Regions from separate parts of the Leptolyngbya sp. GB1-A1 genome, predicted to be linked through region 3. Evidence: predicted binding sites of a transcription regulator. Region 3 holds the regulator's gene; each other region holds the start of a gene.
What was found. The regulator NtcA, encoded in region 3, controls nitrogen genes in cyanobacteria. The targets are predictions, from matches to a motif close to TTTGTANNNNNNNNTACAAA.

Region 1 (10,433 bases), on a different contig from region 3:
CAGGCAAAATCTCACCCGATTGGAGCTGAACGTTTCCCAACTCATAGACTTCGTAGTCGATCGCCATATTTTTTGCTAAGGATCACGGATTCAATAAGCTTTAATTCTCCATCTGAAGTGCTTCTGGTGGGTGCTGTTCTGTTGGTGCTCTTTGATGGGGCGGTATTACACAATTGTCTTTGCTCCGTCTACCACGATCGATGCTCCATGCATCAGGGCAGGGGCATCTGCCGCCAAAAACAGCGCAACCTGAGCGATTTCTTCGGGTGTTCCCAATCGACCGATCGGCATGGTGGCAATTCCCTGATTCCTGGCTTCAACGGGGTCTGAATCAACGTTAAATTCCTGTTGCAGCATTGGGGTATCGATCGGACCAGGACAGAGCGCATTAATCCGAATATTGGCTTGGGCATATTCCAGTGCCAGGGCACGGGTGAAGGACAACACGGCTCCCTTACTGGCGCAATAGGCAGCATAGAAGGGCTGTGCCACGATCGCTAATTCTGAAGCAGTATTGATAATCACGCCATGACCCTGCTGCTGCATCTTGGGAATGGTTTGCTGGCAAAGGGAAAACACCGAAAGAAAATTGACCGTCATGATTTGTTCTAGAGTGGCATGATCAGTCTGGTCAAAGGGAAGGACGGCAGAAATGCCCACATTGTTATAAAGAACATCAATCCGTCCATAGGTGCGCCAGCAGGCTTCTACGGCTTCGGCACACTGAGCAACGATCGATAAATCGGCGGCGTAAAACTCAAACTGATAGCTCTGGGCAAGTAGTTCTGCGGCAAAGGCTTCTCCGGCTGCGACATTTCGATCGATTCCAAAGACGATCGCGCCCTGTTCGCAAAAGAGTTTAGCAGCGGCTTTGCCAATTCCCGAACTGATACCCGTGATAATCGCAACTTTATCCTGAAGTCGATTCATTAGCCAATCTAAAATGAACTTACTGAGCGATGACTTTAGCGAACCCAATCCCTGATCAAAGCGAACTCATTACCTCGATCACCTGGTCAGAAGTCGTAACACTGCCAAAAAGACCGCCCTCTATTTTGACCATTTCGATCGCCGCCCGATGCAGCCGCTCATCGCTCTCTCCGCAGCAATCCTCCAGCAGCAGGGTATCATAGCCGCGATCGCTCGCTTCTCTGAGAGTGGTATGTACACAGACAGCAGTTGTCACCCCGCAGAGAATCACGTTCTGAATGCCTCGCTGCCGCAGCAAATGATCCAGATCAGTGGCATAGAACGCTCCGCTTCCTGGCTTATCAATAATCGGTTCTCCCGGTTGAGGACTCAGTTCGGGAATAATATCCCAGCCTGTCTCGCCGCGAACCAGCAAGCGTCCCATCGGACCTTCGCTACCAATTGCAGCACCTGCTTTTTCGTTGCGCCAACGTTTTGTTGCAGGCAAATCCAGCAAATCCGATCGATGTCCTTCCCGGGTGAAAAAGACCGAAAACTGCTTTGCCCTTGCAGCGGCTAACAGGCGTTGAATTGGGGCAATGGGGGCTTGGGTCAGAGAAATATCATATCCCTTTTTTGCCAGGTATCCGCCCGGACTGCAAAAATCTGCCTGCATATCAATCACGAGAATCGTAGTGTTGTGCGGCTGCAAATTGCCGTCATACGGAAAAGGATGAGGATCAGCCGGAATATACATAATTGGGAAAGTCTTGATGAGACAAAGATAAGACAAACCAGTACAAAATCTTTTAATTCTAAGCCGAGCCAGAATCAATATTTCGAGCTGTGATGAGGGAAGACGAGGAACAGAAGGACAGGAAGAATAATAGTTGTTTCAACGGTCATCATTCTCACTCTATGCAATGAGCATGATCGATGTAAACAAACTTAATTGATTCGGATTGACCGCGATCGATAACATTCCTTGTATATGTTGATACAAAACTGTTCAACCCGACTCAATACACTACAAGGCTGTGCTGTGATCGTGCATCGGTGTTGAGGCCGCTCATTTTTTTGAAAATATCGTGCGGTTCAATTAAGAAATCCGTTAACCGATTGACTAAATATTGCGATACATTGCGATTGCCTTTTGCAAAAGTATCCAGAATAACTCAGTGAAAGTTTCTAAATTTTCTCTGCTCGTCTTCACCCTACCGCTTTTCTAATGGCTCAACTTTTATCTCCCGAACTGGAATCGCTTAAATCAACCCTGGAAGCACAGGGAGTTAAATATGCACTGGCAAGCTTTGTGGATATTCATGGTATGTGCAAAGCCAAAGCCGTGCCTCTGTCCCATCTTGGTCAAATGATGCGAGGTTCGGAACTGTTTACAGGAGCTGCGCTAGACGGTGTACCGCAGGATGTTAGCGATGAAGAAGTTGCAGCAATGCCCGATCCTGCCTCTGCCACAATTTTGCCCTGGAACTCGGAAATTGCTTGGTTTGCTAGCAATCTCTACCTGGAAGGAAAACCGTTTGAGGCGTGCTGCCGCAGTATTTTGAAAAGAGTGCTGGCACAAGCCGCAGAGATGGGCTTCCGCTTTAATTTGGGAATTGAAACGGAGTTCTTTATTCTCAAAGAAACAGCAGACGGTAAGCCAATTCCAATTAGCGATCGTGATGTGCTGCATAAACCCTGTTACGACGTGCAAGGGCTGCTGGACAACTATGCCTGGGTGACAGAAATTGTCGAGGCAATGAATCAGCTCGGCTGGGATGTGTATTCGTTTGATCACGAAGACGGCAACGGACAGTTTGAAACCGACTTTGCCTACACCGATGCCCTAACAATGGCGGATCGCTTCACGTTCTTCCGGCTGATGGTGAAGGAAATTGCTCGCAAACACGGCTTTTTTGCCACTTTTATGCCCAAACCTTTTGCCAACCGGACAGGCAGCGGCGCGCACTATAATATGTCGCTGGCAGACCTGGAGACGGGCAAAAATCTGTTTGAGTCCGCAGACGATCCGCGTGGCTGCGGGTTATCGAAGCTGGGCTATCAGTTTATTGCGGGCATCTTGCGTCATGCTCCAGCGATCTGTGCGACGATCGCTCCTACGGTCAACAGCTACAAACGCCTAATTGCCCGAGGCAGTATGTCGGGCTTTACCTGGGCACCCATTTACATTTGCTACGGCAACAATAACCGGACGAACATGCTGCGAATTCCGCTGGGTGGCGGCAGGGTCGAGTGTCGTGCGGCAGATATCTCTACCAACCTGTATCTGGGGGCAGCGATGATTTTGGCAGCCGGACTGGAAGGAATTCGCGAAGGACTCGACCCGGGTGAGCCGCACACCGAAAATATGTACAAGCAGTCCCTCGCAGACCTGCAAGACATGGGAATTCGCTTTTTGCCGCGCAACTTGGAAGAAGCGATCGCCGCCTTTGCCGCAGATCCTTTAAGCGAGCAGGTGATGGGGTCGCTGATGTACCGGACGTATATCGACTTTAAATCGCAGGAATGGCAGGCGTATCACAACCACGTTTCCGACTGGGAGATTCAGCGGTATCTCAAGTTCTTCTAGTCAGGACGATTCTCCTCGTTGGGGGAATTGCTCATGGATTGCTCGTTTCATTGTTTATTTCATGAACTCAAGGAGGAAATACCGCGAGTGGCTCACTCTAGCACGACCGAACCAGGCAGTCCTAATTTTGCTCCGCTCCCGTCAAACAAGCGCTACCTGAAGCCGTCTGTATTCTGGAGTATCCGTCAGGGATTTCCTCGCTGGCTTTCACTGACGGTCGGGGCGTTATCGCTCCTGATTCCGTTTATTGCCTGGACGATCGTGAGCTATGCTGGCGTGGTTTCCCCGATGTTTTTACCGACTCCCACGGCAGTGCTTCAGGCAGGGCTGCAAATGCTGACTGAAAATAACCTGTTGCTTGATATTGGGGTGAGCAGTGCCAGAGTGGCGGGCGGCTTTCTGCTGGCGGCTCTAATTGGAGTGCCGATCGGATGGGCAATGGGTGCGTTTCACAGTATGGATAGCCTGTTTGCGCCGATCGTTGGAACGGTGCGCTATATGCCCGTTACGGCGTTTGTGCCGCTGATCGTCATCTGGGTAGGACTGGGCGAAGAATCAAAGATTCTTATCATCTTTTTGGGCGTGGTTCTTTACAACGCGATGATGGTGGCGGACGCGGTAAAGTTTATTCCCAATGAAATGATCAATGTTGCCTATACGCTGGGTGCGACTCGTCGAGATGTGTTTTTTAAGGTGATTCTGCCTGCCACGTTCCCCAGTGTGCTGGATACATTGCGCGTCAACATTTCCGGTGCGTGGAACTTTCTGGTCATTGCCGAACTACTGGCAGCTCAAAGCGGTTTAGGGTTCAGAATTATTCAGGCCCAGCGATTTCTACAAACCGAAAAGGTGCTGTTTTGTATTGCGGTGATTGGCTTGATTGGGTTGATCATTGACTATGGCTTGAAGTGGCTTTCGGCAAAACTCACCCCTTGGGCAGACCAGATTCGCAGCTAGACCCCATTCAGGCGGATCCTGCTCACTATTTAGGCAGATTGCGCGGAAATTGTATTTTGATTTACATATTGCGGGGTGTGAATCATATTTAACTGATGATTGGCAACACGCTTAAAATCTTGCATTCACCCATTCTCTTTGCTTAGCAATAATTTTGTTTGACCAATGTTTGACGAACAGCTCAGGACACCCAGATATGCTTGATACCCGCTTCGGTCATCAGCCACGAGAATTGAATACTGCGGATGGGAGTTCCGAAAGCATTGCAGTTCAGCCCAAAATGGAAATTCGATCGCTCTCCAAGCAGTTCTCGATGCGGGGCGACCAGCCGTTAACCGTTCTTCAGGACATTAACCTGAAACTTTATCCTAGAGAGTTTATCTGTCTGGTGGGTGCATCGGGCTGCGGGAAGTCAACGCTGCTGAATATTGCCGCAGGGCTTGCCACTCCCTCGACTGGACAGGTGTTAGTGGATGGGGAAGATGTAACTGGGCTGCCCGGTTCCGATCGCGGTATGGTGTTTCAGGGCTACACGCTGTATCCCTGGCGAACGGTCGCTCAAAACGTTGCCTTCGGGTTGCAGCTTCGCAAGTTGCCCAAGGTTGAGCAAAAAGAGCGAGTGTCCTACTTTCTGGATGTCGTGGGGCTAACCCAGTTTGCCAATGCCTACCCTAAACAGCTTTCTGGCGGTATGAAGCAACGGGTGGCGATCGCCCGTGCCCTGGCAAATGAGCCGTCGGTTTTGTTAATGGATGAACCATTTGGCGCACTCGATGCCCAGACCAAAGAGCAGATGCAGCAATTTTTGCTCGACGTTTGGGAAAAGACGCACGTCACGGTTTTGATGATTACCCACGATATCGAAGAAGCAATTTTTCTGGCACAGCGCGTCTATGTAATGGGGGCGCGTCCGGGACGGCTCAAGCAGGTGATAGAAACGCATCTACCGGAGCATCACGATCTGGAGGTTAAGCTTTCGCCAGAATTCATCAGCATCAAACGAGAGATTATCCGCCTGCTACATGAGGCTGAACCCTAACCTGCGATCGCAGATTGCACGCCGTAATCTTCGCTGCACTGTTATCGTGCAAGCCTTCGGGCAAAGCGTTGATTTCTGTTTCAAGTCGTTTTGGTTAAGTTTATTCGTCGATCGCATTAAAGGAATATCGGAGAGTTATGAATCGGACTACCGCTTTACTCAATCGTCGTCGTGCGCTCATGCTGATGGGGGGCTTGGCAGGCGGGTTGGCGTTACATGGCTGTACCCAGGGCAATGCTGGCTCTTCGTCTAATGCGGCATCTCAGACCATCACCTCTGGGGTAAATCCCTGGCCCGGCTTTTCAGGACATTTTGTCGCACTGCAAAAAGGTTTCTTCAAGGAAGAGGGGCTAAATGTTCAAGAAGCTTTCTTTCAAAGTAACAGTGATGAAATAACCGCTTTCCTGGCAGGAAAACTGGATGTTGCCTGGCTCACGTCAGGGGATGTACTGCAATGTATTGAGAAAGATCCAACAATCCGCATGATTTATGTGGTGGATTATTCCAATGGCTCAGATGGCATCATCGGGCGCAATATCAAGTCTCCGGCTGACCTGAAAGGCAAAACTGTTGCTCGCGAAAACATTCTTTTTCAAAATGTGCTGCTGCAAGCTTATTTAGCTAAGGGTGGTTTAACCGAGGCAGATATCACCCTTAGGGATATGACCGCGGCCGATGCAGCCACTGCATTTGCGTCTAGACAGGTTGATGCGGCAGTCACTTTTGAGCCGTGGTTAACAAAATCAGCCAAGGACGGGGGCGGAGAAGTGATTTTCAGCAGTAAAGATACTAACTTGATTGCTGATGTCATTGCGACTCGTCAGCCGATGATTGAAACACGCAAAGCAGATTTGCAGGCTTATTTGCGGGCGGTTGATAAAGCGGTGAAGCTGGTCAATGCCAGTGACGCAGAGGCGATCAAAATTACGGCAGACAAACTTGGAGTTTCTGAAGCAGAAGCCAAATCCCAGATTGCCGGGGTAAAAATCTTTGATATTGCCATGAACAAATCCATCGGCTTCAATGCCAATAGTCCTAACAATGTGATGAAAAACTTCGAGCTCAACCTGAAAGAAGGTGCCCGAATGAAAGTTATTTCCGATGGTATGCAGATTGATAAACTTTACGATGATTCAATTCTGATGTCTCTGTAGGGTCAAGGAAGCAGCCAGGAGATCAAGAATTGTGGGAGATCAAGAATTGCGGTTATGTCGCACAGAGTTTGTAGTAACCAGTAATTTGCATCGTTTGCGTTGTTGTAAGGTCTGGATCAACGCAGCAAGATGACTCCCACGATCGCTTCCGCTATAAATCCATCTGCCGATTCATCTCATCCCCACTGTTGCAATGCTAGGGTCGAGCAAGGAGGGGAAGGGGATGACTTCGTTCCGACTGACACGACGACGATTTCTGCAAGCAGCGGGAGGAGCAGGCCTCCTGACGGTTTTAGGCTGCAATGGGCAGGAGCAAAACATGGTGACGCTTTACACCTTTGGCGATTCGATTCTAGATTGTGGACGGTACAACGAGTATGGCGTCCATCCGGGGCAACTGTTAGTCCAGAACGATAACCGTCTCTTTGCTGAATTTGAGGGACAGGATCTCGCCTCGATCGGATCTGCCCGCTTAGAACACCGTGCTCGTGATGGCGCAACGGTTGAAGGTTTACCTGCTCAAATCAAGGGATTGCAGGTTCAGGGAAAGTCAATTGCGCTGATCACGGTAGGCGGCAACGATCTGCTGCGGGGGCTGATCGCCGATACGGGTGCAGGAATTGCAGGCTTTGCCAGTGCCCTCGACGCTTTTGTACAGCAGTTGCCCATCCGTCCGGTTTTGCTGGGTAGCGTCTATGATCCCACCCTGGGAGATGACCGTCGCAATTTCGTAGGGGTTGAGCCAGCGATCGCCCGTAACAATCTTGGGCGAATGAATACCGCCATTCAAGACATTGCCAATCGCTATGGGCAATTTGTCGATCTGCATGCTCATTTCCTTAAAGGCGATCCTTCCTGGTTCACTGCAACGATCGAACCCAGTTTGCGAGGAGCATCTGAAGTACGGCGCGCTTTCCTTCCTTATGTGATGCAACTAGTGTGATGCACCTAACGCCAAAAGTGTAATTTTTTGTGTTCCTTGCATCGATTGAGATCTGCAGGATACCAAAACCTGATCGCGCCGACAGTAGATTTCCCGGCTAGCCTTTTGTCACTTTTCATCATTGCAGTTCGGCGACCTCGTGCGCTTGGGTAAAAAAGGCTTTTGCTGCTGCCCTATTTTGCTTTTCAGGCGTTGCTGAATCGGGATATGAAGGGTGCAAATTCAGCTTCTGTATCGCCCCCTAAATCCCCCAATGCTGAGGGACTTTGAATTCTGGTTCCCCCAAAGTTGGGGGGCTAGGGGGGCGTATCATACGCTTATTCAGCAACGCCGCTTTTCACTCAGCCTCACAAAGTTGAGTACCGAGTTCTGCAAGTTCGATGTTTTAAGCGTACGGATTGGATTAGCGTTAGAGCAGCACTGGGTGTCAAGGCGAAGATGAATGCTTTAGGATAGAGGCCACATCAATAAAACTTCATGGATACGGTGAATCCGAACGGTTAAGGCAATCTCTTCCCCTTCTAAACTGGTTGTGGCTGGCTTTCATGCATTCTCAGAACCATTGCGCGTCAAAATCGTGGAGCTGCTGCGGGAGAATGAGCTTTGCGTTTGCGACCTTTGTGAGGTGCTGGACGTGGCTTAATCGAAGCTGTCGTTTCATCTCAAGACTCTGAAGGATGCAAGCTTAGCGCGACCGCGCCAGGAAGGACGCTGGATCTACTACAGTTTGAATGTGCCACAATTTGTTGTCCTGGAGCAATACCTCTTGGAGTTTCGCCGCTACAGCCTAATGCTGCCTGCCTGTCCTTGTACCGATAAGGATTAGGACACTCAATTCATTTGTGTGAAGTGCTATATAAAGTGCATTGGTGCCATTTTCTAGCATCCATCAATAAAAATTGATAGACTACTCATCAATATAAGTTTAGATGGAGGAGCGATGGCAATACGGGTTGGAATCAACGGATTTGGACGAATTGGACGATTAGACCTGAGAGCCGCTTGGGGGTGGGCAGATCTGGAGTTTGTTCATATCAATGAAGTCAAAGGTGGCACTGAAGCTGCTGCTCATCTGTTAAAGTTCGACTCGGTACACGGACGCTGGGCACCCGATGTTACGGCGGGCGACGATCGCATTTACATTGACGGTCAGCCAATTACCTTTTCCGAACATACCAAGCCAGGCGATGTGCCCTGGGATGAGTTGGGTGTTGATATTGTGCTGGAATGCTCTGGCAAGTTTCGCACCCCAGAGACGCTCGATCCCTACTTCAAGCGAGGCGTTCGCAAAGTGATTGTGGCGGCTCCGGTGAAAGAAGGAGCATTGAATGTGGTGATGGGAGTCAACGATCACTTGTATGACCCCGCTCAGCACAATTTGTTAACGGCGGCTTCCTGCACCACCAACTGCCTTGCCCCGGTCGTAAAAGTTATCCATGAAGGCATTGGCATTAAGCATGGCGTTGTCACGACTATCCATGACAATACCAATACGCAAACGCTGGTTGATGCCCCGCACAAAGATTTACGACGGGCACGCGCTTCTGCCCTGTCCCTCATTCCCACCAGCACAGGTTCGGCGACCGCGATTGGCCTGATATATCCCGAACTGAACGGCAAACTGAACGGGCTGGCGGTACGAGTGCCCTTGCTGAATGCGTCCCTCACAGACTGCGTGTTTGAAGTCGATCGCCCAACCACGGTGGCAGAGGTCAATCAACTGCTTAAAGCCGCATCGGAGCAAGAGCCGCTGAAAGGCATTCTGGGCTATGAGGAGCGTCCGCTGGTCTCGATCGATTACCTCAATGACCCGCGATCTTCGATCGTCGATGCGCTGTCCACCATGGTCGTAGACGACACCCAGGTCAAGATCTATGCCTGGTACGACAACGAGTGGGGTTATTCCAACCGGATGGTGGAACTGGCGCGAAAAGTTGCATCCAATCTGAATTGAACCTGAATTAAGGAATTCTCTGACATGGCTTCTTCCTCTGCTCCCCGTGCCAGCCTCAAAAACTATGCGATCGTCACCCTTGCTTATTGGGGGTTTACGCTAACGGATGGCGCACTACGAATGCTGGTGCTGCTCTATTTCAACGAGATTGGCTACACGCCGATTCAGATTGCATTCCTGTTTCTGTTCTACGAAGTGTTTGGCATTGTCACGAACTTTCTGGGTGGTTGGATTGGCTCACAGTTCGGGCTGAAAGTCACCCTATACAGCGGGATTGGGCTTCAGGTGCTTGCCCTGATCATGCTGTCGTTTCTAAACCGTGACTGGGCACAGTGGTTTGCTGTGCTGTATGTCATGACTTCTCAGGCATTCTCAGGGATTGCCAAAGACTTAACCAAAATGAGTTCTAAGAGTGCAATTCGATTGGTCGTACCTCAAGACGCGCAATCCTCACTGTTCAAGTGGGTGGCAGTTCTAACCGGATCAAAGAATGCATTGAAGGGCGTGGGGTTCTTTCTAGGAGCCGCACTGCTGGGCACATTCGGATTTGTTACGTCGCTGTGGATCATGGCGATCGGGCTGATCTTGGTCCTGTTTACTGGGGTCATGCTGCCCAGGGGCATGGGCAAAATTAAGGCGAAGGTCAAGTTTACCCAGCTATTTTCCAAGAGCCGTGAGATCAACATTCTGTCGGCAGCGCGTTTCTTTCTGTTTGGCTCCAGAGATGTCTGGTTTGTGGTGGGGCTTCCTGTTTTCTTGCGGAGTGCGCTGGGCTGGTCGTTCTATCAAGCGGGGGGATTTTTAGCCTGCTGGGTGATTGGCTACGGCATTATTCAGTTTCTAGCTCCCACTTTGCTGAGGCGCTTTGGCAACGGTGAACCACCTAA
Region 2 (10,433 bases), on a different contig from region 3:
CCAGCCACTGAATGCCAAAAATCCAGATGCCGAGTAATCCTGTCAGAACGGTGATTGTTACCCAGATATCGCTCATCGTGTGCTGAGCATCGGCAAGCAAGATCGGACTGCCAATCCGCCGACCGACTCGCCGCTCATAAAATGCCACAAAAATATTGATGCCTAACACGAGGAGCAGTAGCCCCAGTTCTGGCGCAGCAATTTGTACCTCTGCTCCGCCTGTTAAAAGACGCTCGACCGCTCCCTCCAAAATTGTAAAGCAGGCAATTCCCAGAAAGGCAGCAATTCCCAGAGCCCCGATCGCCTCATATTTTTGATGCCCATAGGGGTGGTCGCGATCGGGCTGCGGTGAGGATAATTGGCTGGTCACTAATCCCAGAACGTTGTTCGCACTATCGGTAAAACTGTGGATTGCATCGGCGAGCAAACTCAGCGAACCCGTCCAGAACCCCACTGCTCCCTTTAATCCCATCACAAATAGATTCAGCAGCAGCGTAATCACTAAAACTCTGCGAACAGTCGATCGATTATCAATTGCCACAGCTTTTTCCTCGTGCCTGAATGGGAAATCGCCCTCATGGTCTCGCTTTTCTTCCCTTAATCTACTGAGCCGATCGAATGACCGCAAGCGACAGACGAAGGATAATCTGCCGGAAGCCCATCGGCTAAGATTCATGCCCTTCTCTGCTTGCGAATCACAAAAGGGTCGTTAGGATGGGAGAATTATCACGCTCCGGCAATCCTTGCTTAAAGCAACGTGACGTCAGGCAACCTGGCAGCAGTTTAAGAGCAACTCAGTACAACTCAGTACAACTTAGTAAAGTATGTCTTCTTCACCAATCAAGCTCAATCTATCCGAAGGTTCTGTGATTTTTGCCTTCAGCCCCACAGCCGCAAGAGAACTGCAAAGCGCGATCGCAGTCTTAATGCAAAGCCTAAAAGCAACAGCGGCAAGAGCAGCAGGCAGCAAACCTGAACCCCAGCCGCCCCTCGAATATCGCCATACCGGGGAGGTTTTTCTTGAAGTGTTTTGCAATCCCAATATTTGGTCGAGTCCGTTTGCAGCTAAGCTTCTGATTACCCTGCGGGACGATCGAATTCGCCTCACCACTGAAGCAGAGCTAACGCGAATCAATGAAGACATTGCTCAGTATTTAGAGCAGTATGGCTAAAGCAGATATCCCTGCTGAACGATATGAAAGATTCCGTGGGGCGGTTAGTGGGGTGACAACAGGGGTAAGGACAGATTCAGCAAGAATTAACGAAAATTAAAAAGCTACGAGTCCAACCCCCGTAGCCTTGCTTCAATAAATCATTTATTAGGAACTAGAGAAGAATTAGTCGTTCGACCACTCCTCCCGTCCTAATAAGTCTGCAATTCGATCGCGAAGCAGGAAGTCGTTGTTTTCCAGGACGCATTCTACAAACGCCCACTCACGAGCAGGAATGTACTGACAAAGCACGTAAATCGGCTGATTTCGGCTAATTACGCCCTTATGAACAAGTTCTCGCGCCTCATCCTGAAGCAGATCTATTGAGTATTGAATAGACTGAACCATGATTCACCCTCAGCTACAAAAATGATCGTCACGAAGTAAAGCAGACAAGCTAGAAGCAGAGAAGATCGGGAAATAAGCCAGAAAGCCAAATCCCACGCAATAAAGTTACAAACAGAGCAAAACGCTATGAAATTCCGTAGGTAGAATAACCTAAAACAAGTTCTTTAGAGCTGTTTTTGTATTAGGCTATACTGAATATTTTTTATTCTTGCGCTGATCTTCCTCCTCGTATATTAATAAAAATTGCAGAAGTCAGCAAACCTTGACATAAAGTTTCAGCCTAAAGGTAGACTAAATCGGTTTCAGGGCACCCGGTTAATTGGCAAAATACTCCGTAGTTTCTTTCAAGAGATCTTAAATACCGCTTCATCCTGCGTTAAATTACGGGCTGATCTGGGAACACTGCTGAGTTATTCGTTGCTGAGCTAGCTCAATCGCCAAATCGATCGCCGCTCTAAAACTGGTTGCCTGAGCAATTCCCTGTCCGGCGATATCAAACGCGGTTCCATGATCAGGAGAAGTGCGAACGAAGGGTAGCCCAATCGTCGTATTTACGGCTCGATCGAACGCCAGCAGTTTCACTGGGATTAATCCCTGATCGTGATATAGCGCGAGATAGGCGTCATGAGCTGCGTCAGGCGTTACGCTACCCCACCAAGCTTGTCCCGGACGTACCCACAGCGTATCCGGCGGAATCAGTCCATCAAGTTTGACCTGAGGAAACCGATCGCCCATTTGCCGCAGCCAGGGCAGCAGGAAATCCTGTTCTTCTCGTCCCAATTGCCCCTGTTCACCGCTATGGGGGTTCAGTCCGGCGATCGCAATTCGGGGCTGCTCAATGCCAAAATCCTGGTGCAGGCACTCGATTAGCAGTTCCAGTTTCAGCGTCAGCAAATCTGCCGTGAGCGCATCGGGAACCTGCCGCAGTGAAATGTGGGTTGTTGCTAAAAGCGTTCTCAATGTCCAGTCTGTAAGCGGCGATCGGGCAACAAAGAGCATTCCATAGCGGCTTACCCCTGCTTTTTTTGCCAGCAGTTCTGTTTGTCCGGGATAGTGAAATCCGGCAGCGTTCCACGCAGACTTGGCGATCGGAGCAGTGACAATGCCATCAAATTGACCGTTCAGCGTTCGATCGATCGCCGTGTCTAAAAAGCGAAAGCTGGCTGCACCGCTCGCTGCATTCTCCGTACCCAACTGAATTTGCTCAATCACCGACGATTCCAGCGGCAAATTATACAGGTCGAGATCATCAGGGTTTGCTAGGACGGTCAAATTCGCCCGAATTGCCTCTGTCTGGCGCAACTGTTGATAAGCGTGGTGCAGCAGGACGTGATTACCAATCAGCGTTATTTGACAGGACTCGGTCAGCGCAGGGTCGCTTAGTGCCTTCAAAACCACTTCCGTCCCGATTCCGGCAGGGTCGCCTAACACGATCGCCAGTCGAGGACGGGACGCAACATTGACTGCGGTTGGTGTTCGCATATTCAGCCCTTTAGATCACCGTCAAACTACCCTAAGATACTTGTATAGGCATTCTTGCCCAGGCTTTCCTGCATAGCTTTCCGCGACTGCAAGAAAAACCTAGGGTTCAATCTAGCACTAACAATTTTTTGATGCAGGAGTATAACCACGCATGAACGGCGAAATGTTAAACGCAGCACTGCTCTCCTTTACCCTGATTCTCGTGGGTTTAGGCCTGGGCTTCCTGATGCTCCGAATTCAGGGTAGTGAAGAGTAGCGCAAAAAGAACATTTGAGGGGTTGGCTCCTCATGGGCTTTATAGATCTCAATAGATCTCAGCCACTTCTCAGGTCCGCTTGGGAATGTGGCTGTCTTTTTAAGCAACAGTCCCCCTTAAAACAGCAGTCTCTCTTAAATCGTGAGAAATAATCGTGAGAAATCACTTTTACTAATAATTTTTCCTCGCGGTGGTTGAGGCGTTTTAGGGTATCGTAAACTAATAAAGTTAACGATTCGTAACGGAAGCCCTCATGAGCTTACTCATCGTTGGTGCGACGGGCACTCTAGGAAGACAAGTCACGCGACGCGCCCTGGATGAGGGTTATCAGGTTCGTTGTCTGGTCAGAAGCCCTAGAAAAGCTGCTTTCCTGAAGGAGTGGGGGGCAGAGCTGGTGCGGGGTGACTTGTGCAACGCTGACACCCTACCTGAAGCATTAGAGGGCATAACTGCTGTTATTGATGCCGCCACGACCCGACCCACTGACTCTTTAAGCATTAAGCAGGTCGACTGGGAAGGAAAGGTAAATCTAATTCAGGCTGCAAAAGCGGCTGGCGTAGAGCGATTCATCTTTTTCTCGATCCTGGATGCAGAGAAGTTTCCCAATGTGCCCTTGATGGAAGTCAAGCGCTGCACCGAGCTATATCTGGCAGAATCCGGCTTAAACTACACTATTTTGAAGCCGTGTGGCTTTATGCAAGGGCTGATTGGTCAATATGCCATTCCGATCCTGGAAAATCAGGCGGTTTGGGTGATGGGTGAGAGTTCGCCGATCGCCTATATGGATACGCAAGATATTGCTAAGTTTGCGGTTCAGGCATTAAAAGTGTCAGCAGCAAGCGGTCGCAGCTTTCCCGTGGTGGGTCCTAAAGCATGGGGAGCTTATGAAATTATCAAACTCTGTGAGCGGCTATCGGGTAAAGATGCCAGAGTAACGCGGATGCCTGGCGGGATTTTGAAGGCAGTCGAACGAACGGCTCGCTTCTTTCAATGGGGCTGGAACCTTGCCGATCGCCTTGCCTTTTCAGAAGTCGTCGCTTCGGGCAAGCCGCTGGCCGCTTCGATGGACGAAACCTACGCAGTATTCGGGATTGCGGCTGAGGAAACCACAACGCTGGAATCCTATATGCAGGAGTATTTCGGGCGCATCATGAAAAAGCTCAAGGAGCTGGAATACGAGCGGGAAAGAGCAAAAGAAAAAGCTCGGAAAAAGCGCAGTCCGTTTAAGTCTTCTGCAAAGTAGCTCGAACCACCACTCGAATCACCACTCGAACCCCCACTCAAAACTCAATTCCCGGCTGTGCCTTCACTCCCTGTTCACGGAAGGGATGCTTCACAAGCGTCATTTCGGTTACGAGATCGGCTCGATCGACCAATGCTTGCGGTGCGGCCCGTCCGGTGAGAATCACATGGGAGTCTTCGGGCTTGCGATCGAGTCCCTGTAGAACTTCCTCTACGGTCAAGTAGCCCATCTTGAGCGCGATATTAATTTCATCGAGCAGTACTAGGCGAAACTCTGGATTGTTGATGTAAGTGAGTGCTTTTTCCCAGGCAGCTTTGGCAGCTTGAATATCGCGATCGCGATCCTGAGTTTCCCAGGTGAACCCTTCGCCCATCGCGTGAAATGCAAGCTGATCTTGCCAGAGGCTAAAAACTTGCTTTTCCGCAGGCTCCCAGGCTCCTTTGATAAATTGGACGATCGCTACTTGATAGCCGTGACCCAGCGATCGAAGCACCATGCCCAGCGCAGCAGTTGTCTTGCCCTTGCCGTTGCCTGTGTGAACGATGATGAGTCCTTTTTCTAACGTCCGCTCTGCTAAACGCTGCTGCTGTACCTCTTTGCGCCGCTGCATTTTGCGCTGATACTGATCAGTAGCGAGCTGAGGAGAAGTTGCAGACTCATTAAGCTGGACTGCTTCTATATCAATTTCTGATTGGGCAATTTCTGATTGGGAATGAGCTGGGTCGGAGGTCATGGCTCAGAGCTGCTTACGACAGGACAATGAGCTAATCATGCCAGATTTTGTATTTTATCTCGCCGATGTAGCTGGTGGAGAGTGGCATAAAGCTGAATCTTAGTTTGCAAAGCTCAGTAGGGATTACGGAATTTAACTGGCTATATCTCATCACATTAAGCCACTATGCTAAAAGAGTTTACAATCCACGTCAAAGCGTAACGATCTCCGTTGTTTCCATGAGAGCAAGCCATAATGGCTATATTCCTTCTGGAAGAAATTCTTTTCTAGCCGTTAATAAAGTCAGTGAACTTACGGCTTAATTTATTTAGTTACAGTAAAGGATATAACTCATCCCATTGGGTGGTGTCAGCAATTACTTCCCGGATTCATCATAAAGTCAGTGAATGCACTGGCTTTTTTAGCAAATAGGCAGATATACTAACCCTACTTGGGTGAATCTACGGTGTTTTGTTGAAATTATGCATATCTTAAAGCGAGTTTTTGCAGTTGTCGTGATGGCAAACGTTTTGCACATTGCAGGCATCAGCGTTGGAATTGCTCTACCCGCTGCCTCTGCGGCTGCATTCAGTGAGAACGGTGAAATCCAAAAATCAGTGAATGGATCGATCGACTTACAGGAAAAATCGCTTTCCAACGATTCATTTTCCAGCAACTTATTCGCCAACGATAACAGCCCTGCCGCTCCAAAGCAGGTATACAAGGCTTCGATTAAGCTCAGTCAGTACAGCGACAATCCCACAATGCCGGGCGAAGGCACACCCGATCGCACTCAGGGGTCTGGAGCCCGCTAACGGCTCAGTTTCTTGAGGGTAAATCGTGCTCGTCAGCCAATGCTTGCGGATCGTTTCCAGCGATGGCTCTCAATCAGCGTATGAACTTGCCAGTCAGGTTCAATGTTCGGGTGATCAGTGCGATAGTGCCCTCCACGACTTTCAGTGCGAAAGGCAGCACTTTTAAGAATTAAATTGCCCACGTTGAGCAAATTGCGAGTTTCGCCCCACAGGCGGATCAAATTTGCTAGCTCGAATGGCGCAGATGGTGCAAGAGTTTCGCTCAGGGTAATCCGGTTAGTGGACGGGCTGCTGAGCCAGCGATTTAGCTCCTGACTCAGGGTCAGATGGTCAAACCTTTGTTGCCATTGGTCGATCTGCTCGATCGCTTGCCGAAGTGAGGCTGCCTCTCGACAAATTCCCGCACTTTGCCAGACCAATCGGGGAATCAGGTCACGGAGTTTACTCAAGTATTCAGCATCCGTTTGCCACGGCAGCGTTTCTTGCCTGCGATCGAACCATTCTACCCGTTGGATAGAAGACTGATTCAGCGTTGGGTCGGCAATTGGTTCTGTCACGGGTAAGTCTAACGCTGAAAACTGCGCTCCAAAGACGATGCATTCTAGCAGCGAATTACTGGCTAATCGATTTGCACCATGTACGCCTGTGCTAGCCGTTTCGCCAACGGCAAAGAGTCCGGCGATCGTGGTTTGATTGAGGCGATCGGCAGTCACACCGCCCATCCAGTAATGAGCCGCAGGCGCGACCGGAATCGGCTGTTGGAAAATATCAATTCCCCACTGCTGGCAAACTCCCATGATGTTTGGAAAGCGATGGCGAATCGTTGCTGCAGGGATGGGACGCAAATCCAGCCAGACGTGAGCAATTGCAGGATCAGCAGCCGTCTTTTGCAGATGGCTAAAAATTGCTCGACTTACCACATCACGCGGTGCGAGTTCACCTGCCGGATGGTAGTCAAAGGCAAATCGGTGTCCAGCCGAGTCCACCAGATGCGCCCCTTCCCCCCGAACCGCCTCGCTAATCAAAAATCGCGGTGCGCCAGGGTAAGTCAAGGCAGTGGGATGAAACTGCACAAATTCTAAATCGCGCAGCTCTGCCCCTGCCCGCCATGCCATCGCCACCCCGTCGCCTGTGCTGACTGCCGGATTTGTCGTTTGGGCAAAGACCTGCCCGCCGCCACCCGTCGCCAGAATGACCGCTCCTGCCCGCAGCCAGCAAAGCAGGTTTTGGTACAGCAAACTGACCCCGCAACATTGCTGGTTTTCTAGCCACAGATCCAGCACAAATGCCTGCTCCAGGATTTGAACGTTCGATCGCTTTAAAACCTGCTCTACGAGCGTATTCACCAAGGCTCTGCCTGTTGTATCTGCTGCATGAAGCACTCGCCGTTGAGAATGAGCCGCCTCTAGCGTCAGAGCGAGCTGATTTTCCCGCCGATCAAACCGCACGCCCATCTCAAGCAACGACGCAATACAGTCCGCAGCCTGGGTTGCCAAAAGCTCGACTGCCTGTGGCTCGCACAAGCCTGCCCCTGCCTTCAGCGTATCTTCGATATGTAAACTCGGCGAATCCTGCGGGTCGATCGCGGCTGCAATGCCCCCTTGTGCCCAGCCACTCGCAGAGAGAGAGAGGGTTTCTTTGGTAATTAGGCCAACGCGGTAATGCTGGGGAATGCGAAGTGCTGCATATAGTCCAGCCGCACCACCGCCAATAATCAAAACGTCAAACGAATCAGGAAGCTCAGAATAAGGCACAAATTTAATGATCGAAGTAGGGAAGCAAAGAACAACTTGCCCAAAAAAGCTAACCAGAGAGATGATCAGCAGGGGCAAAACTTCCAGCTCTTTTGATTCCTTCCTATTTTACAGGTTTAATCTTTGACAGGTTTAATCGTGAGCAATGCCCTCAGCTCTTGCCGCATAACGCACTGCTGCCGCCACTGAAATTGCGATCCGATCGTCAAAGACCGAGGGCACAATTTGTTCCCGGCTGAGATCAGTTGGGTTAACTAGGGAGGCGATCGCCTTTGCCGCTTCAAGAAACATTTGGGTGGTCATGGTTTTGGCACGACAGTCGAGCGTTCCGCGAAAGACACCGGGAAACGCCAGGACGTTGTTGATTTGATTGGGGTAGTCGCTGCGTCCGGTTGCCATGACTGCCACTAAATCCGTCACCAGTTCGGGCTGGATTTCGGGAATAGGGTTTGCCATTGCAAAGACAATCGGCTCGTCTGCCATTGATTTGACCATTTCAACACTGACTACGCCCGGCGCACTGACCCCCAGGAATACGTCTGCGTTGATCATGGCATCTGCTAGCAACCCGCTTTCCGAAACGGCAAACTTGCGCTTTTGGTCGTTCAGGTCAGTCCGAGCGGTGGAGAGAATGCCGCGTGAATCGCACATTACAATTCGGGTTGCGCCTGCGGTTTGCAAAAGCTGGGCGATCGCAATTCCGGCTGCACCTGCCCCATTAATCACGATTCGCACCTGATCAATCGATTTGTGAACGACCTTGAGCGCGTTTAGCAGAGCTGCCAGAGTGACGATCGCCGTACCGTGCTGGTCATCGTGAAACACGGGAATATCGAGTTCCTGCTTCAGGCGGGCTTCGATCTCAAAGCAGCGCGGCGCACTGATATCTTCCAGGTTCACACCGCCAAAAACTGGGGCAATATGCTTCACCGTCTGCACAATCTCATCGACATCCTGAGTCGCCAGACAAATAGGAAAGGCATCGATTCCGGCGAATTCTTTAAACAGCATTGCCTTGCCTTCCATGACAGGCATTGACCCCGCTGCGCCCAGATTTCCCAGCCCCAGGACTGCGCTGCCGTCTGTGACGATCGCCACCGTATTACTTTTAATCGTCAGCTCATAAACCCGCTCTGGCTGCTGGGCAATCGCCGTACAAATTCGCCCCACTCCGGGCGTATAAGCCATTGCCAGATCGCTTTGACGCTTCAGCGAAATCTTGCTCTGCACGCTGATCTTGCCGCCCCGATGCAGGCTGAATGTGCGATCGTAGACATCCAGTATCTTGATGCCCTGAACGTCTTTAATCGCGTGAACGATCGCCTCAGAATGATCTGCGCTCGATGCATCTACGGTAATTTCTCTGATAAGCGTTTTGCGGTTGACTTCGATCAGATCAATCTGGCCAATATTTCCGCCTGTCCCAGCGATCGCCTGAATCACAGGAGCCAGCGTCCCGGCAATGTTGGGCAGCTGAATCCGAATCGTTAAACTATAGCTAGGGTTGGGTGTCAGACTGACCATACGATCGCTAAATGCTCCTATGCGTACGTGGCTAAAGGGTGGGCGCAGCTGAATGGAAGTTGCCGAAAGTAAGTCATTCAATGGGAGCGGCAGATTAGCAGGATGTTTGAAAAATGTCTAATATCCTACATTGCCCCCTAACCCCTCAATACTGGCGGACTTTGAATTCCCTAATCTGAATCTCCTAAAGTGGGTTTCTCGCCAAAATTGACCCGATTAACCCGATTGACCCACGAGGGGGCGGTTCGAGGCATCATGATGACTTTTCAAACATCCTCTAAAACCTATCGTTACATCGGTGGGAATTCGCGGAACTCTTAAATCGTTGGCGATCGAAATCCTATTGAAATCTTAGTCCTTGCAGTGATGCACTGCCCAGTCTAAGAGGCAGCTCACCCGTTAAACTGTACCCTTGCACACGAAACACGCAGCACTTTCCGGCAGCTATGCCCAGTCTCTACACCGAAATCGAAATCAATGCACCCAAGCCAGTTGTCTGGGAAGCCCTGATCCATAAAGAGAAATGGCTGTATTGGAACACGTTTCTGTACGATCGCAATCCCAGAAAGCCTTTTACTCAGGGGAGAAAAGTTCACCTGTCGCTGCGGCGGGTGCGCGAAGAAAGTGAAACCGAATTTGAACCGCACATTACCTTACTCCAGCCTGAAACCTGTTTGAGATGGGTTTATACCGCGCCCGGATTTCGCAGTGAGAGCGTCTTCCAGTTGCAGCAAATCGATCGCCAGCGCACAAAATACATTCACCAGGAGAACCTTTCGGGAGCCGTGACCCATGTTTTTCTGCTGTTTCTGCGTCAGGACGAGCAGCAGGGCTTACGCCGCATGGCAAGAGAGCTAAAGCAGTACGTCGAAGGGTTCCATTAAAAGGCTCGATCGAATTAGATATTGAATTTAGATATCGAACTGGATAAGGTTTTGGCTGCGATCGAACCTCAATGAAATCCGCTATGCTTGGGACGTTTGCCCTCCCAACGTTTGCCCCTCCCTAAGTTCATTCTGTTGATTTGAAGTAGGTTCATTTTGTTGATTTGAAGTTAGTTGATTTAAATTCTGTTAATCCTCAAGCCG
Region 3 (10,433 bases):
TTAAAAAGCTAATCACCATCTTCGCGGCTCCAATTCCTCAGTATTTTGCCGCCCTGCGAAACGTCCTCACGCCAGAACAGCACTCTGCGTTTGTGATGATTGCGGAACCCTGTCTCGAATCCTTTGGTGAACTGGTGAAAGAGTTTGGCGGAACGATCGTCTATCAAAAATCCGCGCAGGAAGCCACTAAAGGCGTTGTTCTAGGAGAATTCACGTGGAACCACACCACGCTACACGCCCGCAGCATCGATCCGTCGATTACCTATCTGCAAACCATCTTCCCCGCGGACAAAGATCTGAAGCTGGTGGAGCACATGTATCACCACTTCGGCGATGAGGTGATGATGCACTTAGAATTTATTCGCGCCAAAGGCACGGTTGTTCCGGCAGCTCTACAGCTTGTGCGCTACACTACACCCGATCGCCTCAACGAAATCATGCGCTACCACGAGGAGCACGGCGCATTTATTGCCAATCCCCATACCTTCATCATCGAAGACGGTGGCAGAAAAACGATCGACCCCATGCAGCTTCAGTTCAAAGAGCAGGTTGATCCCGCCGGACTATTAAATCCCGGCAAAATGCGAACCTGGGATGAACGGATAGAGGGCTAAACGTAATTTTTCTGTTTTGAAGAATGAAGTTGGGTGACAAAGCGGGATTCAATTTTTTTTAATAGGAGCAACCTGATTCATGCCAACGATCGTCCTGCACGGCGATCGTTTTTTGTTGCCTGTTCGGACGGATATGGTTGTCCTATCGGGTATGGCTGTCCTAATTGAGCAAACTGTAGGATGACTTGGCGCAGTGGGATGCCAGACCCAGAGCTTTAAGAATTAATACTTTGCCTCACTGATCCTGCAGTTCTCCTATGGTTCTGCAGTTCTCCTATGGTTCTACAGTCAGCACTTTCGGGCTATCGATGGGGGTATTTTCTTCTTGAATTCGTTTGGAGTACCACCATTCCTTTAGTTCAGGAGACAGCTTTACTGGATAGAGCGTGATGATCGATCGCCCCGAATACTCCTGCCCCAGCACCTCAACCGAGTAGGATGGACTACTTTTTGTTGCCAGATCAGGAACAAACCGTTTGCCAATTCGCCGCCAGCTCGGTTCCTTGCTGCGCCACTGAAGCCGACAGCAGGGCCAGGGTAACTCTTCACGATCGAACAGGCGACAGCAGGGACCAATCACTCGGTAGGTGAAATGTCCACCGGAGCTGTAAAAAATTTGTCCATGTTCAAACGGATGCTGCATCATTTTACAGGCTAAGGCTTCTGGCTTGTAATCTACACTGCGCTGGCATTTTCTGGATTAATAGCGTAGCAAACGATCGGGAAAATTGCGAAATTTGAGAAATGGCAAAAGAGCGATCGGTGTTTCACGATCGCCCTTCTCTCAAAATAAAATCGGTTAAATTGGGCTGGCTGAACACTCCAGGAGTGATTACCAGCTTGACTTGACCACACCCGGCAGCAAGCCCTGATGCGCCATTTCCCGAAAAACGTGGCGAGACAAACCAAAATCTCGATAGTAGCCTCTCGGACGACCTGTGAGCCAGCAGCGATTGTGGAGGCGCACAGGCGCACTGTTGCGGGGAAGCTGTTGAATCTGACGATGGATTTCCAGCTTTTCCTGCTGAGAGGTTGTGTTTGAAAATTGTTCGAGCAGTTCTTCGCGCTTTTGAGCGTATTTCGCCACGAGCTTTTGGCGTTTTTTCTCACGCTCGATCATGCCTTTCTTAGCCATGAAAGAATTACGTTGTTCCTATTTAGACAGCATTTACTATACTACCGCAGGTTGTAAGAGCTTGACTACCTCATCTCAATCCGTCCTTCTGGTACAAACCCCACAACAGGTAAAGGAGGCGGCGTGATTTTGGAGCGATCGGCTGAGGGACACAAATCGGCTAACGCACAAACATCACAGGCAGGATTACGGGCATTGCAAACTGCACGACCGTGATAAATCAGCCGAATCGACCAGTTTTCCCAGTCGGGCTGGGGCAACAGCTTCATCAAATCCCGCTCGATCTTGAGGGGGTCTGTTTCTTTGGTGAGCCCCAGTCGTCCGCTCAGGCGTTTAACGTGGGTATCGACCGTGACTCCTGCATGGATGTCAAAGGCATGAGCTAAAACTACATTCGCCGTTTTACGGGCAACGCCGGGCAGGGTCAGCAGGTCTTCCATCCGTTGCGGAACCTCACCCCCAAACTGGGTCATGATCAGGCGGCAGGCAGCTTGGATATTTTTGGCTTTGTTTCGATAAAAACCAGTCGATCGCACCAAAGATTCAATTTCAGCGACATCCGCATTGGCAAACGCCTCAGCATCAGGAAAGCGGCGAAACAGGGCAGGCGTCACCTGATTCACCCGCTCATCGGTACATTGGGCAGACAGAATCGTAGCAACCATAAGCTGCACCGGAGTTTCATAGTCCAGCGTGCAGGGAGCTTCTGGGTAAAGCCGCTTCAGACGTACCAGAATTTCTAACGCCTGCTGTTTTCGGGCAGAAAGGCTGCGAAGTCTCACGATACAAAGGAAGTAGAGAAAAGGAAACGAGGTGATGGCTACACCGTCATACCAAAAGTGATGGCAGTTCGCGTAGCCCTTGGACAAGCTTGTACGCCCAACTCATCCTAACGTTCATGCTGCCCTGCGACTACTGGAAGAGTCTCTGGAAAATCGCAAGCTGAGTAGTATCGCGAACGATCAGGAAGATTCCTAATCCGAGCAGCAGTACCAGCCCGGTTTGCATCACGTTCTCTTGAATCCGATTGGGCAAAGGCTTACCGCGCAGTCCTTCCAGCAACAGAAACACAAGCTGGCCGCCATCCAGAGCCGGAAGCGGCAGAATGTTGATAATCGCTAGGTTAATGCTGATGATTGCCGTGAAGGGAAACAGGCTTCCCGCGTTCGCTGCAACCAAGCCCGCGCCCTGCTCCACAATTTTGACGGGGCCGGCGACCTGCCCTGCCATCGAGGAGAAGTTGGTGATTAGACCAATAAATCCATTCACCGTGGCAAGAAACATTCCCTGAAACTGCTTTGCTGCCAGTCCCAGCACCTCAAAAACGCCATTGGGGCGGCGATACTGAGTTGCATTGATATTGGGGGCAAGCTGTACGCCGATTTTTGCGACGCCATCTTCTCCCGCTTTAGGGGTAACGCTGAGATCAAGCTGTTGATTGCCTCGCTGCACGGTAAATTCAACAGGCTGATCCGGACTGGTGCGAATCGTTTCCATTAGCGATTTAACGGCGTCCTGAGAGGCTCCCAGCGGCTGATCGTTAACTTCTAGGATAATGTCTCCTGCCTGAAGCCCTGCCCGTGCTGCCGGAGATTGTTGAGAAATGATTTCTGGAATTACGACGCCCGGCTGATAATCAAACTGTTCAGGAATGCCGATCGTCGTGAACTGCGCCACAAACACCAGATAGGCAAAAATCAGATTGGCAATCACGCCTGCACTAATTACAATGGCGCGATCAAGCACCGGACGGTTTTTCAGCAGATTTGGATCGTTGGGCGGAATTGTACTATCTGGGTCATCGTCGGGAAAGCCAACAAAGCCACCCAGCGGAATCGCTCGCAGCGCGTATTCGGTGCGCTCACCCTGGTACTTCAGCAAAATCGGACCAAAGCCGATCGAAAATCGATTGACGTGAATTCCTTGCAGACGAGCTGCCAAAAAGTGCCCCAGCTCGTGAACCACAATTAACAGGGCGAGAACTGAGATTGTCGCTAATACTGACATAGACCCAGATTAATAAATAGAACCATCTGTAGTCCATTCTAAAGGGCGGTGAGGATTACTACTTCTACCCTGAGGGTTGGGTGGGGGAGGGGGAGATGAGGGGTGAATGGTTATCAGTGTAATTGTCTAACTCAGGTTCTGTTGGAATCGCAAGCTTTCTCCGTTCGGCAACGTCTGTTTGCGTCCGATCGCAAGCCTCCTGTTCCTTTTCTCCAGAAGCATTCGCTTAGGATGAGGTTACTTGGGAAATGAAAGTTCTATCCCTTGTCCTTCCTGTCCTTCTGGGGGCATGGGTGTTTTGAACAGCGACACAGCCAACTTTAAGTGAACTGCTGGCTGAGCGTGACTGGATTGTGAACGGTAATTCTTTTCTTGTGGATCGAAATCATTTGATCCTGACGCAGATCGCCGAGCAGCCGAGTCACAGTGACCCGCGTTGAGCCGATCGCTTCCGCAATTGCCTGATGAGATAGTTTGAGGTCGATCGTAATGCCCTCGGTGGTGGGCATGCCGAAGTCGCGGCAAAGAATCAGCAGGAAGCTGACCAGACGTGATCCCATGTCGCGATGCGCCAGCGTTTCGATCATCATCTCGGTTTGCAGAATTCGGGAGGATAACCCTTGCAGCATCAGCATACAGAGATCGGGGTTTTCCTTCAGGGCTTTCTCGACTTGCTCGATCGGCACAGACAGCAGCTCAACGGGCGTAAAGGCAACGGCATGATAGAAGCGATCAGCACGTTGCCCGGTGATGAGCGACAGAACGCCAAACACGCTGTTTTCACGGAGAAGCGCGACCGTAATTTCCTCACCTGCTTCATACACGCGAGATAGTTTGACTGCCCCTTTTTGCAGGAAGTAAACTCGCTCGGCAGGGTCGCCGGGAAAGAAGATTGTTTTGCCACGATCGTAGGCTTCAACAACAGGTGGAAAAGCACTCCCGCTTAATTGACGAAAGACGTTTGCCAATGGCTTATTTGGTGCAGCTACCATATCCCTTCCCCCAGCCCGCCTTTGAAGATTTCATCTTACCGCCACCTGCTACCAATAAGATCATTCGTTCTAGCCCAATTGGTTCTAAGCGATTTTTACCCCCTGTCCTTCACTCTGGTGTGGAGCAAGTAGGGTTAAGCCAAATGGGATATTGGAACTTCTGTGATAGCTTTCTGACTTTAAATTACTAAACTTAACTCTGAGCGGATTTTTTGTATTAAGTAATACATATCTAGCCCAATCTTGGTCTGAGTGCTGAAAAAGTCAGATTTTAAGGCGAAATAGGGGCAAAAAGTTCCTGTTAAAACCGACTGACTGAGACTGATCGATTGAGACTGATATTGCTCCAGCAGCTCAAGACAATGCTTCCAAAATTGGATTTGCGAGGGTCAGCAGTGCCAGTTTTGTGAAGGATGTTTTCTAATGCTCTATTTCCCAATTAAATATCACCATTGATTCTGCTGAAGGGGAAACGGCTTCGCATTGTTGTTTGGCGAAACGTTGTCTTCTCCTGGCTAACAGGCTCCCCGACGATTAAGCACAACCTGGATAGTTTTGAAAATCAGCCCTAAATCATAAGCGATCGACCAGCGTTCCTGATAGCGCAAATCTAATTTCACGATTTCCTCAAAATCGGTTACGGTTGATCGACCATTTGCCTGCCATTCTCCCGTGATGCCTGGCTTTACCTCTAGCCGCTGCCAGTGATGAGCTTTGTAGCGGCTCACTTCATTTAGCGTAGGCGGGCGGGTTCCAACCAGGCTCATCTCGCCGCGTAGCACGTTCCAGAATTGTGGCAGCTCGTCTAGACTAGTACGCCGCAGAAACCGTCCTACTCGCGTAATACGAGGATCGCAATTGTTCTTAAAGATGTAGCCTTGCGCCTGATTTTGAACCTGATGCTGAAGTTTCTCGGCATTCACCACCATCGAGCGAAACTTCCAGATGCGGAACGTTTGTCCGCGAAACCCGCATCGCTCCTGGCTGTAAAAAATGGGGCCGGGATCGCTGATATAGATTGCTACTGCGATCGGGATCAAAACCAGAGCGGTCAGCGTTAAGCCAACCCCTGCGCCCAGAATATCGATCGATCGCTTAGTTCTGCTCTGAACCGAAGGATGAATCTCAGATGCAAATGACGGCAGTAGGGTAACAAATTCAGAATGTGTGAATGACATAGCGCAGCAGCCTCTAGACAACGCCCCAAAAGAGGCAAACCAAAGAACAATTGATTGAACCAGAGCAGTGAGCGCGCCCTTAAACCGCAATTTCGGCAGCTTTGCGCTCTGATAAAAGCAACTGATGAAACCAGAATGCGCTTTGATTCAGGGGCAAGCAACAGCGAAGGTTTCGCTTTATCAACACTTCAAGGACAGCTTTAGAAATAGGGAGCTTCTCCGGGAAAATTACCAGGCAATTTCCACAAGGTTTTGCCTTCCGTGGTTAAGATCCTGGTATGGAGATTCAGTCTGCAACGTTATACATCGTAGGAACCCCGATCGGCAATCTGGAAGACATGACCTTCCGGGCGATCGAAGTTTTACGTCAGGTTGATTTTATTGCGGCAGAAGACACTCGTCACACTGGAAAGCTGCTTCAGCACTTCCAGATCAAAACGCCGCAGATTAGCTATCACGACCACAATCGCCGTAGCCGCCAGGATGAGCTACTGCGTCGCCTTCAACAGGGCAATTCGATCGCGCTTGTGACCGATGCCGGAATGCCAGGCATTTCCGATCCCGGCTATGAGCTGGTAAAAGCCTGTATCGAGCAAGGAATCCCTGCCGTACCGATTCCGGGAGCTTCTGCTGTGGTCACTGCCCTGAGCGCAGCTGGGCTTCCCACCGATCGCTTTGTCTTCGAAGGATTTTTGCCCACAAAAGGCACAGAGCGTCAAGCGCGGCTCATCGCATTGCAGAGCGAAACTCGCACGATCGTGTGCTACGAGGCTCCTCACCGACTGCGGCAGACTTTGAAAGATTTGCGGGAAGAGTTTGGAGGCGATCGGCAAATTGTGCTGGCAAGAGAACTTACCAAACTGCATGAGCAATTCTGGCGGGGAACCCTGGCAGAGGCAGAGCAGCACTACCAGACTCAGGAAGCCTACGGTGAATTTACGCTGGTGATTGCCGGAGGCCAGCCCGCCACAAGGGTTTTATCTGAAAGTGCCCTTAAAACTGAATTGCAAGAGCTGCTGCGGCAGGGAATGTCTCGCTCTCAAGCGAGCCGTCAGCTTGCCAGTCAAACCCATTTGCCTCGCCGTGATCTCTATCAGCTTGCTCTGTCGCTGGAAGACGTGTCGCTGGAAGATATGTCGCTAAAAGATTTGAAGAAGACACGATAATGGAAAGCAGCTCTTTTCGGGAGGTCGCCGATCGGGAAGGGGATGAAGACGATCGTAACTCTGTCTCAGCAAACCGCTTCCCCCAAATGCCTCGTTCCTGATGCTATTCCGTCGTTTCACCCAGTGATAATGTCTCGAATTCCTATGCCTTTCCGCTCTGCTCCGCTCAACTTTGGCTTTGTGCTGCTGAGCACCGTTCTGCTCGTGTCAAGCTGTAATGGCTCTGGCAATCAATCGATTACTGCCTCTCCCGATTCCAGTCCTTCGATCGCTGCTTCTCCCCAAACTGAAACTCCTTCAGCCAGTGCCAGCCCGGATGTAGCTCCTACCGGAGAGGTTCAAAATACAACGATTTCTGACAAAGGGGTTGGGGCAGCTCAATTAGGAATCAGGCTGGGCGAACTGAAGCAAACCTTGGGAGCAACCGCAACGTTTACAGAAAAGTCGCCGTTTATGGTGGATTTTGATGCGATCGAGGTGAGCCAGGGCGGCGAGGTGCAGTTCTACCTGCTGCATCTGGCAAAGCAACCGTTAAAGGACAGCGATTTGATTCAGGGCATTCTCACCCGCAATCCCAAATACCGCACCGCAGAAGGGGTAGGAGCCGGAACGTCGATTGCCCAGGCAGAGCAGGCATATGGGAAAGTAACTCTGTCTTACAATACGCAGAATGAAGCAAGAGAGTATGCCCGCTTTGAGCGACAGCCTGTCCCCAACATTTCCTTCGCGACCGGGAACGGCAACCAGCAGACTGCGGGAGTTTATCCTGCTGCAAGCAGCGAATACAATGAAACCGGAAATTTTCGCCCGGATGCGAAGATTCAGTCTGTTCTGGTGGTCTGTCTAACCGATGTCTGCTCTGCGCCCTGACCCCCTTGATAACTCTCTGGAGCCCCGATGGCAAAAGTTCTGATTCCCCTGCTGACCGCCGTTTGGATTGGCGTGATCGCGATTGTTGCAATTCAAAACGCAGCCCCGATCGCCTTTCAGTTTTTGGGCTTTCAGTCGATCCAAATTCCGATCGGACTAGTGCTGGCGTTTAGCGTTGTTCTGGGCATGGCAGGGACCGCCCTCTTTCTACCGTTGGGAGGCAGGGATTAGAGAAGCGGTAGGTGGGTGAGTAGTGAGCGGGTAGGACAGACTAGATTGAGTAAATTTGCCCGTCGATGAGCAGGCGCGTAATGCCTTTTGCCTGAAGGTAGGGGGTCACTTTTTGAAACATTCGACCGTCTGGAACTTTGACAATACGCTGCATTCGACGGAGAAACCGCTTCGCCACGCGATGATTATCGAAAATAGGTAGAGTTTTCTCCTGAACTTCTCCGGGTGGAATTTGTCCCAGCTCAGCAAAGTCTTTGAGCGGACGAGTAATCAGCTCTGCGGAGCGATCGACCACTACATAGCAAGTGCGGGGAATCTGGGCCTCGGAGAGCGGCAACACATTTACCATGCCCTTGCCCTGGACGTGAACCATCTCGATCGGCACATCACCGCTCAGATCATCGTCTTCATCGTCGTCTTCGTCATCAAGGTCATCATCGAGATCGTCGAGGTCATCGTCCTCATCATCGAGGTCGTCTTCTAGCTCTTCGTCGAGCGTATCAGGACTGAGCGGTCGGCTCGTCAGGCTACCGTCAGACGGGATAACTGCCGCTTCTTCAGCTTCGTCGTCGAACTCTGGTTCCTGCTGAATTGTGAGCGGAACCTCGAGCTGGGCTTCGACAATTGGCATAGACACCGAAGCGGACTCTGTCAGAGTCGATTGCGATCGCTTGCGCTGGCGAGGCATTTCAATCGCGGGTTTTGGGGTTTCTGCTGCGTCTGCGGAATCTTCTGCAGGTTTGTCTTGTGCAGCACGATCGGCTTTCAGCACAACGGCTAATGCGGCACTGATTGCCTCCAGGTCTGGCAAATCATTAGTGTCCACTGTTCTGGCTCCCGATCGCTTTTGCTGCACCAGAACTTCATATTCCTGTTCTGGAATGCTTTGCTTGAGCAGACGGCTCACCGTACTGGTACTCACCCCATACTGAGTTGCCAAACTCGCAGCCGTCTCCTCGGATTGACGATAGCGATTTAGAATATCCTGCTTGTCAGATTCAGACAGTTTCTTCGGAGCCATGCCAGGTTTTCTCACCCAAAATGAGATGCGTCTTTCATTTTAGCTGCGTCGTCGTCGGGTTTGTCGTCGAGTCGATAGGTCATATTCTAAAGCAGCCCCGATCGCAAACAAGCAGCCGCTAAAAACCCAGAACACTTCGGGTAATGCCCCTGTTTCATACCCAGGAATATAGGTCACCGCATAGTTAAACCAGATGTCTGCAATATAGAAACAGAGAGCCGCCGCCGCAATACACCGCCAGGATAACGAGAACCGCCCACCCCAGAAAGCAAGCAACAGCATTGTTGCCATCACCACCAAAATCACATCGCCGATAATGTAGAGCCAGCTAATGATTCCAGCAAGAGGTTCAAGCTGCGACTCCATTGCGATTGCCCAGGCTGGGACATCTGCAACTTCTGGAGAAGCCGGATTCGGTATAGCAGGAAACGTATCAACGGCAGGTGTAGGGCTGGCATTGGTTGGGCTGGGTGCAGCCGCAACGAGCTGTTCAGCAGAGCTAGGCGCAGACCATTCAGCAGCAGTGGTGCTGGAAGGAGCAAAGGAAGCCGCGATCGTAATTCCCACGATCGTAATTGCTGCCAGGATGCCCCACTGAATGGGAGTGAGATTGAGGCGGCGAGTGAGCACTGCCCGCAGCATTCCCCAGCCCAGGAAGAGGTAGGTCAGAATATAAAACAAATCTCCAGGAGACACTTCAGGCGATTTGCCCAAGCCGATTTCCCAGTAGCCCAGAATCAAATTGCCGATGAAGTAAGTGAGCATGCCCAGCCCAATCGCCAGCCAGACGGTTCGACCACTCACAATTTGAGGGCTGCGCCAGTTGCGAAAGCAAAATAAGCCCGCTGCGAGAAAAGCAAGCGATTCAAAAACATAGGTGATCACGCCGTACCATTCGGGGCGTCCCTCTCCTGAGGGCGAAACGCTAAACAGCAGAAAGAAAAGAAGTGCCAGGACTGCCCAGGCGATCGCCGCGAGAACGATAGTTTGCGCCGAGAGCGCAAGTTTAGTTTTGGTATTCAAGGAAGGAACGGCTCCTCAATAGCGAACGGCAATTGAAGGCAGAAAGTGAAAGAGGACTTGATCATACTAAGCTTCTGGCATGAAGATGCAGATGAATTACAGATCGATATCAGCGTAGTTATCATGAACCGAGGGCAGCAATATAAGGGAAGAAGGTCAAAGGTCATTGGTTATTAAGTCACTGGTAGGCAGGCAA

Region 1: a site for NtcA is predicted at 1,894-1,913, ahead of glnT (type III glutamate--ammonia ligase). Genes of this name have one in related genera too.
Region 2: a site for NtcA is predicted at 1,735-1,754, ahead of NDI45_RS13290 (DUF4327 family protein). Genes of this name have one in related genera too.

The regions. Positions count from the first base shown of each region.
Region 1 covers NZ_JAMPLI010000017.1:37,425-47,857, reverse strand. Annotated here, with positions in the region: gene NDI45_RS16860 (alpha/beta fold hydrolase) at 1-67, opposite strand, end outside; gene NDI45_RS16855 (SDR family oxidoreductase) at 166-930, opposite strand; gene NDI45_RS16850 (isochorismatase family cysteine hydrolase) at 986-1,666, opposite strand; gene glnT (type III glutamate--ammonia ligase) at 2,138-3,499, shown strand; gene NDI45_RS16840 (ABC transporter permease) at 3,656-4,456, shown strand; gene NDI45_RS16835 (ABC transporter ATP-binding protein) at 4,737-5,495, shown strand; gene NDI45_RS16830 (ABC transporter substrate-binding protein) at 5,675-6,649, shown strand; gene NDI45_RS16825 (SGNH/GDSL hydrolase family protein) at 6,873-7,592, shown strand; partial or broken gene NDI45_RS16820 (metalloregulator ArsR/SmtB family transcription factor) at 8,101-8,418, shown strand; gene NDI45_RS16815 (ArsJ-associated glyceraldehyde-3-phosphate dehydrogenase) at 8,533-9,546, shown strand; gene arsJ (organoarsenical effux MFS transporter ArsJ) at 9,571-10,433, shown strand, end outside.
Region 2 covers NZ_JAMPLI010000011.1:57,567-67,999, reverse strand. Annotated here, with positions in the region: gene NDI45_RS13300 (cation diffusion facilitator family transporter) at 1-541, opposite strand, end outside; gene NDI45_RS13295 (hypothetical protein) at 825-1,172, shown strand; gene NDI45_RS13290 (DUF4327 family protein) at 1,338-1,559, opposite strand; gene pdxA (4-hydroxythreonine-4-phosphate dehydrogenase PdxA) at 1,941-3,041, opposite strand; gene NDI45_RS13280 (PetM family cytochrome b6-f complex subunit 7) at 3,193-3,297, shown strand; gene NDI45_RS13275 (SDR family oxidoreductase) at 3,551-4,540, shown strand; gene cobO (cob(I)yrinic acid a,c-diamide adenosyltransferase) at 4,578-5,273, opposite strand; gene NDI45_RS13265 (hypothetical protein) at 5,735-6,067, shown strand; gene nadB (L-aspartate oxidase) at 6,100-7,821, opposite strand; gene NDI45_RS13255 (NAD-dependent malic enzyme) at 7,954-9,345, opposite strand; gene NDI45_RS13250 (SRPBCC domain-containing protein) at 9,792-10,229, shown strand.
Region 3 covers NZ_JAMPLI010000029.1:36,327-46,759, forward strand. Annotated here, with positions in the region: gene NDI45_RS21580 (FAD-binding oxidoreductase) at 1-614, shown strand, start outside; gene NDI45_RS21585 (hypothetical protein) at 889-1,260, opposite strand; gene rpsN (30S ribosomal protein S14) at 1,447-1,749, opposite strand; gene nth (endonuclease III) at 1,815-2,531, opposite strand; gene rseP (RIP metalloprotease RseP) at 2,662-3,756, opposite strand; gene ntcA (global nitrogen regulator NtcA) at 4,077-4,748, opposite strand; gene NDI45_RS21610 (sugar transferase) at 5,264-5,926, opposite strand; gene rsmI (16S rRNA (cytidine(1402)-2'-O)-methyltransferase) at 6,205-7,092, shown strand; gene NDI45_RS21620 (hypothetical protein) at 7,237-7,962, shown strand; gene NDI45_RS21625 (DUF1049 domain-containing protein) at 7,990-8,193, shown strand; gene NDI45_RS21630 (hypothetical protein) at 8,234-9,214, opposite strand; gene NDI45_RS21635 (hypothetical protein) at 9,254-10,237, opposite strand.